DNA from 2 places in the Dorea longicatena genome. Region 2 is predicted to be linked to the other one. Evidence: riboswitches for the same ligand, from Rfam matches in the RefSeq annotation. Region 2 holds a riboswitch; the other holds the start of a gene.
The links. A riboswitch is a leader RNA that binds a small molecule or an ion and turns the genes downstream of it on or off. The one in region 2 is predicted to bind thiamine pyrophosphate.
Positions count from the first base shown of each region.

Region 1: linked by a shared signal. The riboswitch ahead of thiW (energy coupling factor transporter S component ThiW) and the one ahead of thiS (sulfur carrier protein ThiS) in region 2 are both predicted to bind thiamine pyrophosphate.

Region 1 is NZ_CP102280.1:1,213,156-1,219,616, forward strand. It holds gene NQ508_RS05665 (IS256 family transposase) at 1-834, opposite strand, end outside; gene thiC (phosphomethylpyrimidine synthase ThiC) at 1,149-2,459, opposite strand; gene thiW (energy coupling factor transporter S component ThiW) at 2,669-3,196, opposite strand; TPP riboswitch at 3,296-3,405, opposite strand; gene NQ508_RS05680 (DUF1810 domain-containing protein) at 3,742-4,374, shown strand; gene lepB (signal peptidase I) at 4,470-5,048, shown strand; gene NQ508_RS05690 (MATE family efflux transporter) at 5,198-6,461, shown strand, end outside.
Region 2 is NZ_CP102280.1:671,362-677,822, reverse strand. It holds gene NQ508_RS03300 (thiamine phosphate synthase) at 1-515, opposite strand, end outside; gene thiH (2-iminoacetate synthase ThiH) at 569-1,795, opposite strand; gene NQ508_RS03290 (thiazole synthase) at 1,808-2,596, opposite strand; gene thiF (sulfur carrier protein ThiS adenylyltransferase ThiF) at 2,691-3,371, opposite strand; gene thiS (sulfur carrier protein ThiS) at 3,377-3,574, opposite strand; TPP riboswitch at 3,794-3,900, opposite strand; gene NQ508_RS03275 (hypothetical protein) at 3,991-4,290, opposite strand; gene NQ508_RS03270 (LysR family transcriptional regulator substrate-binding protein) at 4,327-4,608, opposite strand; gene NQ508_RS03265 (5-methyltetrahydropteroyltriglutamate--homocysteine S-methyltransferase) at 4,790-5,908, opposite strand; gene NQ508_RS03260 (DUF4866 domain-containing protein) at 6,350-6,461, shown strand, end outside.

The DNA of each region.
Region 1 (6,461 bases), 540 kb from region 2:
ATCTTTGTAGGAAATAAACTTAGTGGAATAACGAATCTGATGTACAATACATCTTTGGATTTCCGCTAATGGGAAAACTGCATGAATTGCATCCACAAAACCAGTCAGTCCATCAACAGATACAATCATGATGTCTTCCACACCTCTATTTTTGATTTCATTCAGTACACCAAGCCAGTATTTTGCACTTTCATTACCGCCAATCCACATACCTAAAACTTCTTTTTGACCAGAAAGTCTGATACCTATAGCTACATATACAGCTTTCTTTACCGTTCTATTATCTTCTCGTACATAAAAATGAATGGCATCCATGAAAACGATGGCATATTTCTTCTCCAAAGGGCGATTCTGCCATTCTTTGGCAATTGGAAGAATGCGATCTGTCATGTGAGAAATCATCTCTGCAGATGCATCCACCCCATAGACATTAGAAAGGTGTGTTGATATGTCTCTGGTAGTCATTCCCTTTGCATACATGGACAGAACTTGATCTTCAATGTTAGAAATATCTGTTTGATGTTTTTTTACAATCTGTGGTTCAAATTCACCTCTGCGATCACGGGGAATATCAAGATCAATATCGCCCATCGAAGATGTAACCGTTTTATGGCTGTAACCGTTCCGGCTATCATCTGTCTCCTTATTTTGATAATCATACTTCGAATAGCCAAGTTTCTGATCCATTTCTGCTTCTAGCATTCCTTGCAGGGTATCTCCCAAAAGATCCTTCAACATTTCTTGAACATCTTGAGCATCGGTTGGTTGATAGTGTTCCAATAAGCCGTTAATAAACTCTCTTCTTTCTGGTGTCATTTTTCTTCTTCTTGCCATAAAAATATCCTCCTGAATTAATATTTATTTTAACATCAATCCAAGAGGATACATATCACGTATTTAGTTTACACAGAATTATTTACACACTCGCTAAAAACGGGCTTCCGAAATTTGCAACTCTCCATTCGGCTCAAACAGGCAAATTTCGAAAACCCAACGCATAATTTTGACGCTTAACTATTTTCAACACCTTCTTCACATTTATTAACATTCACAGCCAGTCACGACTTGAAGGAAACAATAGATAAGGATTATTGTTTCCTTCAAGGACTGAGAGGCCGCTTCCCCGTTAATAAATTAAATCCCAAGAATTACAGAATATCAATATATTCTCCGGCCAAAGCTTTATTCATACTTCTGACTGCACAGAATTTTCCGCACATACTGCAGGTATCACTATGATCATCTTCCGGGCTTCGGCTGTCACGGATGGCTTTGGCTGTTTCAGGGTCTAATGCACAGGCATACTGTGCGTCCCAGTCAAGTTTCTGACGTGCTTCAGCCATTTTATCATCAATATCACGTGCTCCGGGAACACCTTTGGCGATGTCGGCAGCATGGGCAGCAATCTTGGAAGCAATGATCCCCTGTTTTACGTCATCTACATTAGGAAGCGCCAGATGTTCTGCAGGTGTTACATAACATAAGAATGCAGCACCATTCATAGCAGCAACTGCACCACCGATAGCGGATGTGATGTGATCGTAACCTGGAGCAATATCCGTAACAAGAGGGCCAAGTACATAGAACGGAGCACCCATGCAGATACTCTGCTGTACTTTCATGTTGGCAGCAACCTGATCAAGCGGTACATGTCCCGGTCCTTCTACCATTACCTGTACATTGTGGTCCCATGCACGTTTTGTAAGTTCTCCAAGACGCACCAGTTCTTCAATCTGGCATACATCGGTAGCATCGGCCAGACATCCGGGGCGGCATGCATCACCAAGGGAGATAGTAACATCATATTCTTCGCAGATATCGAGAATCTCATCATAGTGTTCGTAGAAAGGATTTTCTTCTCCGGTCATACACATCCATGCAAATACAAGACTTCCGCCACGGCTTACAATATTCATTTTACGTTTGTGTTTTTTTATCTGTTCAATCGTTTTACGTGTAATTCCGCAGTGAAGTGTGACAAAGTCCACGCCATCTTCTGCGTGAAGACGGACAACGTCGATGAAGTCCTGCGCAGTCAGAGTTGCAAGATCTCTCTGATAGTGGATGACACTGTCGTATACAGGAACAGTACCGATCATAGCAGGACATTCATGTGTCAGTTTCTGGCGGAATGGCTGTGTGTTACCGTGGCTCGATAAATCCATGATGGCTTCAGCACCAAGATTTACAGCGCTCATAACTTTTTCCATTTCAATATTGTAATCCTTACAGTCGCGGGATACACCAAGGTTTACATTGATCTTGGTACGGAGCATGCTTCCGACACCCTCCGGATCAAGGCTGGTGTGATTCTTGTTGGCACAGATTGCAACCTTACCTTCTGCAACAAGTTTCATAAGTGCTTCTGTTGTCATGTTTTCTTTTTTTGCTACAATCTCAATTTCAGGAGTGACAATTCCTTTTCTTGCAGCATCCATCTGTGTTGTGTAATTTCTCATGTGTTTGCCTCCGTTAAAAAAATTAAATATAAGGTTATAATGCGTCAGCAAAAACACACAGATTTCGATGCAGGGAAACATTTCTCTACACAGATCTGAGGTTCATAAAAGAACTATGAAATTACTGACGCCTATATCAGATGGGAAAATCTGATACTTGTGTATGCGGTACAAGGTGGTGTCCCCAATGTACCGTTTCTAAACAACTCTTAACGAGTCGTTTTTATCATAGCCATTACGCCGCTTTTATTCAGCGCTGTAATCAGCAGAAATGCAAGAATGCTTCCTGCAATAGTAGAAATCAGAAATGGAACTACATAGACGAAGATCCCGGCAGGAGTGATTCCCATAATATATACTGCAACAGGATAAGCAGCCAGGCCGCCAAGAATTCCTGTGCCGAGTGCCTCTGCAAGACAAGTCAGGCTGAGCTTGTGGCAAATGGAGTATACAAGTCCACAGCAAAGTGCTCCAACCATACTTCCGGGAAAAGCCATCATGCTGCCAAGACCAAGCAGATTTCGTAACAGGCTGGCACAAAATGCAATTCCTACACTGTACCAGGGCCCTAACGTGACTGCTGCCAGGATATTAATAATATGCTGTACAGGTGCACATTTACTGCCTGCAACCGGAAAGCTTAAGAAACTTCCGACGATGGCAAGAGCCGTAAATACACCGGCAAGAGCCAGTCGTCTTGTCCGTGAAGAGTCTGATGATAAAGTTGTGTGTGTCATAAATAAACATTCCTTTCATAAAAAAATACCCTTCATTCATAAAGCGGATGGAGGGTACAAAAAGTAAAAAAGAAGAGATGCGGGGGCATCTCTGTCAAATCAATACATGGTATGAATCCCTCCGTTGGCATTATCCAAATCAGGTAAAGGGTCGAAACGGAATTACGCTTCCTCTCAGCCGGTTTTCTCCAGCTCCCCCCTGTTTATAAAAAACTTTGTTCAATCGTTATTATAGTCTGGCATATCGGAAAATGCAAGAAAATTTTTCTGCCGGTAAGAAGAAGGGGGGATTTCATATGCTGTTTAAAAAGTCTGGAAAAATATAAGGAATCTTCACATCCTACAGATTAAGTAATAAAAGCGGAAGCTGGTGTAAAAAATAGTTTCTGCTTTTTGTGTTCCGGTTATTCTATAGATGTCGGATGATTTGATGTATACATGACATAGAAAGATATGCTAAAATAGAAAAAGATGTTGTTATAAAAACTGTACTGGAAAAGAAGCAGCGTACAGACAGATGTATAGACTGGAGGTTCAAAAAAAGAATGAGAGAGAATAATCTAGAGAGGTTTATCAAAGCGCAGGAGTCAGAATTTAAGACAGCTCTTGCAGAGATTAAGAGTGGACATAAGAGAAGTTGCTGGATGTGGTACATTTTTCCGCAGATTCAGGGGCTGGGGAGTAGCGGTACTGCAATGTACTACGCTATTGAAGACTATGAAGAAGCTAAAGCATATATAGAAAACGCAGTGATAAATGCACATTTAAGAGAGAGTTCAGAGGCACTTTTGCAACTGGAATCAGATGATGCAACCAGAGTCATGGGATGGCCTGATGATCTGAAACTGCGTTCGTCAATGACGTTGTTTGCGCTGGCGGCAAAAGAGAATGAAGTCTTTCGGAGAGTACTGGATAAGTTCTTTGATGGAAAATTAGATGCGCAGACAGTAGATATCCTGGATATGAGATATCTGGTGATGAGAATTGATGAACCGGATTTTGGATGTGAAGGAAGACCGGACGGGGTAGAACCAATGGCTAAAGTAACCCTTCTGAAGCTGAAAAGTGAAGAAGAGATTCAGTTAGAGATTCCGGATGCGGAACTTTATCAGAAAGAGATTAATGAGGGCAATGAAGTGGCATTCAGTCCGGATGGGGTTATATTAAAACTTTCATAAACTATATGAAGCTATATGTGTGAAGCGTGGGGAGAACGTAAAAATGTGTGAAAAAGATCGCGTATGTGCTACATGAAAGGGGAGAGTGTAAAAATATGAAAAATAAAAAGGAAAAGAAGCAGGAAGAGGAAGAGCTGACCGGTATGGCGGCTGTATGGGATTATCTGAAAACATTTCTGATCATATTCTGTGTTGTATTTGCGATGAACAAACTGGTGTATATCAATGCCGTGATTCCGTCGGAATCCATGCAGGATACGATCATGAAAGGAGACCGGGTGCTGGGAAACCGTCTGGCATATATCAAAGATGATCCAGAGAGATATGACATTGTAATCTTCAAATATCCAGATGATCCGTCCAAGATTTTTATCAAGCGCGTGATCGGACTGCCAGGAGAGACGGTTACCGTGAAAGACGGGAAGATTTACATTGATGGAAAAGAGCAGACACAGGCGGTAAGCTTCTGCCCGGAAGAGATGGCAGGAAGCTTCGGACCTTATGAAGTTCCGGAAGATAGTTATTTTGTAATGGGGGATAACCGGAACAATAGTCTGGATTCCAGATACTGGGATAACACGTATGTAAAGAAAGAGGCAATTCTGGCCAAAGCAGGATTCCGGTACTGGCCGCTTAATAAAGTTGGATTTGTAAATAAATCTGCAGAAAAATAGTTGCAATTGTTTTCTGTGTTTTATATAATGAATAAAGTTTTGCGAGAAAAGGCTCTGAAGCGATATCAGGGTCTTTTCTTAACGTAAACACATAGAATGAAGATGAAAGATAGCGATATACACAGATGACGGAAAAGGAGGAAAACAGGATGGAAAAAGATATGACGGCCGGCACTCCCGGAAAGATCATTTTCAATTTTACAATGCCGATCTTTATCGGTAATATTTTTCAGCAGTTTTATAATATGGCAGATACGGTGATCGTCGGGAAATTTGTCGGTAATGCGGCACTGGCGGCGGTAGGAGCATGTGGAACACTGGTATTTCTGATCATTGGCTTCCTGCAGGGAGTTACGGCGGGATTTACGGTTGTTACAGCACAGCACTTCGGAGCCGGAAACATGAAGGTGATGAAGAAGTCTGTGGCATCCGGTGCGGTACTTACAGGAATCGTAACCGTTATTCTTACATTGCTGAGCATGATCAGTATGGCGAAGGTGCTGCATCTGATGAATACACCGTCAGACATGTATGGAGAAGCTTACGGATATATTATGGTCATTTGCGGCGGGATTGTGGCACAGGCACTTTACAATTATCTTGCAAGTGTATTAAGGGCACTGGGCGATAGTAAGCGTCCGCTTTATTTTCTTGTGATTGCAGCACTTTTGAATATTGTGCTGGATCTGGTGTTTATCATTGTCTTTAGAATGGGAGCGGCAGGGGCAGCCTATGCGACAGTGATCGCACAGGGAATTTCGGGAATCCTGTGTCTGCTATATATTGCAAAGAAGGTTCCCGCACTGTATCTTCATAGAGAAGACTGGGAAATAGATAAGAATCTGGCCGGATGGCAGCTGAAGATCGGACTTCCGATGGCATTCCAATATTCCATCACGGCGATAGGAACGATTGTTGTACAGTCTTGCCTGAATATCCTCGGTTCTACAGCTGCAGCCGGATTTGCGGCAGCAAGCAAGATCGAGCAGGTGTTTACGCAGGCCTACGTTGCGCTTGGTACAACGATGGCGACTTACTGTGCACAGAATATGGGGGCAGGGAAATATACGAGAATCCGTAAAGGATTTAAGAGTGCAACATTGATTGGATTTATTTATGCGGTTGTGACAGGTGTGATTATTTTCTTTGTCGGAAAATATATGACGATATTCTTTGTATCAGAGAATGTAAATCAGATCATGGAATATGTGGATATTTATTTGAGGTGTGTAAGCGTGTCATTCCTGCCTCTTGTTATTGTTAATTTGTATAGAAACGGAATTCAGGGAATGGGATATGGACTGCTTCCGATGACAGCGGGGATTGCAGAACTTGTCGGACGGAGCGGTGCATCGCTGATTGCATCACATTTTGGCAGCTATATGGGAATCTGTCTGGCATCTCCGGCGGCAT
Region 2 (6,461 bases):
TCATCGAACTTTATTCCGCCTATTCCATACACCGGAATGCTGACTTCCCGGCAAACCTCTTTTAAAAATCCCAATCCTCTTGGCGGTAATCCCCTCTTACAATCTGTCGCATAGATATGCCCTGCCGTAAGATAGGAAGCTCCCAATTGCTCTGCTTCTTTCGCTTCTTCTACAGAATGTATAGAAATTCCAATCTTTGTAAATTTTTTCTTTTCTTCATCAGTTATTTTTTGCAAAATTGGAAGTGGCAGATGTACAGATGTACATCCAAGTTCTAGTGCAGTCTTCCAGAAATTATGAAGAATACAAGACACCTGATAACGGCTGCAAATATTCATTACTTCTTTTGCCAATGTCCCATATTCCTCTTCTGTCAGATCTTTTTCTCTTAAGATCACAGCTTCCGGATGTATCTTGCAGACTCTTTCTATCTGCTCTAAAAACGGGCGGTTGCATAATTTCCGATTGCTGACTGCAATGATTTTAAAGTCCTGATTGTTTACAGATTTTATCACTGACAACTCCTTTCAGCTGTATTCGGCATGTTTTTAACACAAGATACTCCCTGTTACACATAGATATAATCACTCATCACCGGCTGAAGATTGTGTTTCAGAAGTGCCTGATAGACCTCATCCACCGAACGTCCATCCGAGATTTCAAACTGATCGTCACCCTTGTCTTCGATATCTTCTACATGACTTCCGATACCGGTACTTACACCAGCAGATATCTTCGTTGCTGCAATACTTACCAGATTATCGCGGACTCTTTCACACTCTCGTGTCGAAACCGTGATGCTTGCAAATGGCATAAACAGGCGGTATGCACACACTACCTGCAAAAGCTGCGGTTCGTGCACATCCATCGGATTAATCCTGTCATTATTGATGATCGGACGAAGTCTCGGACATGAAAATGCGATCTCTGCATGTGGATATTTTCTCTGTAATAAATATGCATGATATCCGGTCGCAAATGCATCTTTTCTGAAATCATCCAACCCCAGAAGTGCTCCGAATCCAACTCCACGCATGCCGCCTTTCAATGCTCTTTCCTGTGCATTTACACGATACGGGTAGATTCTCTTATGCCCTGCAAGATGAAGTGTCTCATATTTATCTGAGTTATATGTCTCCTGAAATACCGTTACATAATCTGCCCCACATTCATGCAGATATGCGTATTCGTCTGAATTTACCGGATAAACCTCCAGACCAATAACTTTAAAATATTTTCTGGCGATCTTACATGCTTCACCGATGTATTCTACTGTAGATTTGTTACGGCTTTCTCCTGTCAGAATCAGGATTTCCTGCAGACCTGTCTCAGCGATCGCCGCCATCTCTTTTTCGATCTCTTCCGCATTTAACTGTGCACGGTTGATTTTGTTATGGCAATTAAAACCACAGTAAATGCAATAGTTCTCGCAATAATTTGCGATATAGATTGGTGTGAACATATAGACACTGTTACCAAAATGTTTTCTCGTCTCGATCTGCGCTGCCTGCGCTATTTCCTCCAGAAATGGCAGTGCTGCCGGTGACAATAACGCCTGAAAATCTTCCGGTGTGCGCTCTGCATGTGCCAGTGCACGTTTTACATCTTCTGCTGTATATGTATTATAATCATAAGCCTCCATGGCTGCCACGACCTGGTCGAGTATTTCTGATCCGATATCCTCCATGCCTGGAAGATAGGTCATGTGATCGATCCGGTTCTTCTTCTGGTCTTCCAGAATCTCCTCGCTTAAAATACTTTCATTAATATGTGTATCTTCATGATTTGTTCCCATTTGTCGTGCCTCCTAATCCTGCAGAAATCCGGTCAGCGGTGAAGATGCACTTGCACCACGCTCAATCGTTCTTCCAAGTCCGGAAAGGTACGCACTTCTGCCCGCTTCGATTGCTTTCTTAAATGCTTCTGCCATCGCCGGTACATCTCCTGCTGTTGCGATTGCCGTATTTGCCATCACTGCGGCTGCACCCATCTCCATTGCCTCGCATGCCTGGGACGGACGTCCGATTCCGGCATCTACGATGATCGGCAGATCAATCTCATCGATCAGGATCTGAATAAAGTCTTTTGTGCTAAGCCCTTTATTTGATCCGATCGGTGCGCCAAGCGGCATGATACATGCTGCACCGGCATTTGCAAGATCTCTTGCAGCATTCAAATCTGGATACATGTACGGCATAACCACGAATCCTTCTTTTGCAAGAATTTCTGTAGCTTTGATCGTCTCATAATTATCCGGAAGGAGATATTTCGAATCTCTTACCACTTCCACTTTGACGAAATTGCCACATCCGACTTCTCTGGAAAGTCTGGCAATACGTACCGCTTCTTCTGCATTTCTGGCTCCTGATGTATTCGGAAGAAGTGTCACATCTTCCGGAATATAATCCAGAATATTTGCCAAACCGCCTTCATTTGCACGACGGAGTGCCAGTGTGATAATCTGTGCCCCTGCTTTTTCCACACATGCTTTCACCAGATCCAGTGAAAATTTTCCTGAACCTAATATAAAACGAGAAGTAAACTCTTTTCCTCCAAGTGTAAATGTATCTGTATTTTTTATTTCTTTTTTATCCATAATCAGGACCTTCTTTCCTATTATTTTCTGCTCATGCTTTTTTATTTATCTATCTTTTTTTGCGGCATGAATCTTATGTTTCTTACCTGTCTTCCTACACATCCTCTTCTCCAAGGATCAGACGTGTGATCATATTCGCCTCATGTGCTGCACAGATTGCAACTCTTGGTGCCATAAGACCATTCCCATAAGTTGGTGCCGTCTCGCGGTCTCCGCACAGGTAAAAGTTCTTCATTAACTTCTGTGTGCGAATCGTATTACTGCTTCCGTATCCTGCCATACCGGTTGCCGATACCAGTTTCTTTTCCGGAAAATGTTCCAGTATTCCATTCACCAGCATTGCCTTCGCCTCTGGATTATCGAATGCTTCACATACAATAGGCTCGTCACGAAATAGTGTCTTAAGATTTTCTTCTGTGACTTTCACACAGTCTGTATAGATATCCAGATACGGATTAATTTTTAACAGTAATGATTTTAACGCATCTGTTTTATACATTCCGATATGCTCCATAAAGTACTGCTGCCGGTTCAGGTTCGTAATATCTACTACATCAAAATCTATCAGATGGAGATGTCCGACTCCGATTCTGGCAAGTGCATATGCCACATTTGATCCCAATCCGCCAAGTCCGGCTATCGCAACCCTTCCTGCAGACAGATGCTTCTGCTTTTCCGGAGAATGTCTTTCATTAAGCGCAGCCATAATCTCTTCTTTACTAAGTACTTTTGCGTTCGCATTTTTCGTCATATTTTCTGATACGATTTCTCCCATGAATGTTAGCCTCCTCCTACAAATGTCACAACTTCCAGACGGTCGCCGTCTTTTAACATGGTATCGGAATAACTATATTTTGGAAGAATATCTCCGTTTAACTCTACAGCAATTCTTTTTACCTGATACTGATTCTGCTCCAGATATTCTGCAACAGTCGTATCCTCTGTCAGATTGATTTCTTTTCCATTTACGATAATCATGTATGTTCTCCTTTCCCGGATATATACAGCGAACTTGCCACTGACAACTTCTCTTGCATACTTTAGTATGAAAAAAAGAGTTCACGAAGTAAATACACCCGTGGTGGTGCACCCCTTCATGAACTCTCGTTCACTCTCAACTTATCCGATATTCAATTGTTCCTGATTTCCGTCACATAGTAACAAAAAAGAGAGCTACCAACTAAATGCATCTCTCCTAAAATCTACGTTATACATTCCTACGTTGGCATTATCCAAATCAGGTATATGGGTCGAAGTTCTTAACTTCCTCTCAGCCTGGTACACAAGCTCCCCGTGTTTTATCTACACATTTAAGTATAAGAACTCATACACGAAATGTCAACTCATTTTTTATTCATTTCTGACTTTTTTCGAAACAACTATTTTTATTCATTCTATTTATTATCAAAAGTAATATTCCGTACCATATTTCTGTTAATCAGCTGTGTCCCTTTCTTTGTATCAACCTTTACCCACTGTATATCTGCGTCCATGAGCTTTCCTTTGATTGCTCCTACTTCGTTGAACAGACTTATCGTACATTCTTTTCCCATATACTGATCTAACATTGAACCATCCATATCTTCTTCCATCCTTTCTCCATTTACGATCGTGATTACATTATTTGCCGCCTGTACTGCCATCACTGTAACCATATTCAGGTTATTAATCGCTACCATCGTTGCAACATCCATGTAGTCCACCTCCATCTTTTTTTGCAGGTCTTGTTATCAGTATATCATACTTCCAGATGATAGAACGATTTTAATGCTCACACCCATTCCCGCTGCCGCCATCGCATATGTTGCCTGAATATCCATTGTCGAAAACTGTACATTCGGCTTAATCCCATGCTTATCCAGATAACGTGTTCCATCAATATCTAATCCTGGACATGTTACAATATAGGCTTCCGTCTCTGCAAATTTTGCCGAAAATGTCTTTCTTTTTGCCAGCTTGTGTCCCTCCGGCAATAATGCAACCATCGGATCCTTGCAAAAGGTACGATCAATACCAGCGGAACCTTCACCGGTACTTATAACGTACTTGGGAAAATGGTTCTGACGTTAGCCGGAAATACGCTCCAGATTGCACTTTGCGTAATCTTAACCTGGTTCTTCTTCCCTCATTTCGGGCTGGCAGCCCCTGCCATTGCTACCGGTATCGGCTGGCTTATGGCCAATCTGTTCTGGCTTATCTGTCTGACCAGACTTCGTCGGCAATCTCTTTTACAAGCTTAAGCTTTGCCCACTGTTCTTCTTCTGTCAGCTTATTACCAATCTCGCAGGATGCAAATCCGCACTGCGGGCTTAAGTATAAGCGGTCAAGCGGAACATATTTTGCTGCTTCGTGGATTCTTGCGATTACTTTTTCTTTGTCTTCCAGTTCCGGTGTCTTGGTTGTTATAAGTCCAAGTACGACCTTCTTATCGCCGGATACCTTTGCAAGTGGTGCAAATCCGCCGGATCTCTTGTCGTCATATTCCAGATAATATGCATTTACATTTTCTTCTCCGAATAACAAATCCGCTACGGAATCATATGCTCCGGAACTGAAGAATGTAGAATGATAATTTCCACGGCATACATGTGTATTGATCACCAGATCTTCCGGTGCCTGTGCTACTACCTGGTTATTCAGTTCCAGAAGGAGTTTCTTGTAATCTTCCAGTCTCTGTCCTGTTCTTCCGGTCAGTGCAACTGCCATCTTCGCATCTACCATTCCGCCCCATACGCAGTCATCAAACTGAAGGTTACGGCAGCCTGCTGCATAGATTTCCTGCACGAATTCACCGTATGCCTTAATCACATCCTCGGCAAATGCTTCTTCCGATCCATAGATTTCTAATGTTGTATTCAGAAGCTGTGCCCCGGTAAAGTATGCATAGAACTGTCCCGGTGACGGGATAGTCTGTTTTGCGACAGTATTTTCATCTTCTAATGCTTTGATGAATTTGAAATGCTCTACGAAAGGATGATTCTTTACTGAAATCTTTCCCGTCATGTATGTATCATCAATCATTGCAGCTTCTGCGTCAAATGTTGTATTCCCCTCTACTGTCTTCTGATGCTCGATACCTTCAAATCCCCACATGAAATCCAGATGCCATGTCGATCTTCTGAATTCTCCGTCCGTGATCACATGATATCCAAGTTCCTTAATCTTTGCCACCAGTTCCAGGATGCATTCATCTTCTACTGCGGTCAGTTTTTCCTGTGAGATTGTCCCTTCTTCGAAATTCTTTCTTGCGTCTTTTAATTTCTGTGGGCGTAAAAAACTTCCTACAAAGTCGTAACGAAATGGTGTGTTCATGATTATTTCCTCCTTGCCGGCAGAGACTTAGGTTTTCTGTCTTTTTTGTTGTCCCTGATGGCTTTCTTTTATATTTTTTATATTTTTCATATTCTTGATGATGTTCTCGATCGATGGATTTATTATAATTTGTTTTGATAAACTTGTATAATACAAAAAAATGTGTATTTGTCATAGTTTTAAACTATATCAAATATCCCTTTCAAATCATCAACCGACTATCTACAGAAGCTGCCACCGGCAATTTTTCTTACATATTTTGACATCTATATAGCCTGCCACCGCCACCCTTTCTTGTATACTTTGGCATAAAAATCTCAGATTTCACTTCTTTATTATATCACAATCATATATCCGCTATATTAATTATAGCTTTCACTTATCTTTATCACAGTTGTATAATTTATTCGGATGAAAAAATATGAAAGGAAGCGCTTTATTATGGAGGAAAAAACACTTTTTCCCAGAGAAGAAAAATCAGAAATCTTATTTAAGAAAATATCCGAAGATAAATGGGCATGTGAAAAACTGATGGAAACATTCTGCAGTTATT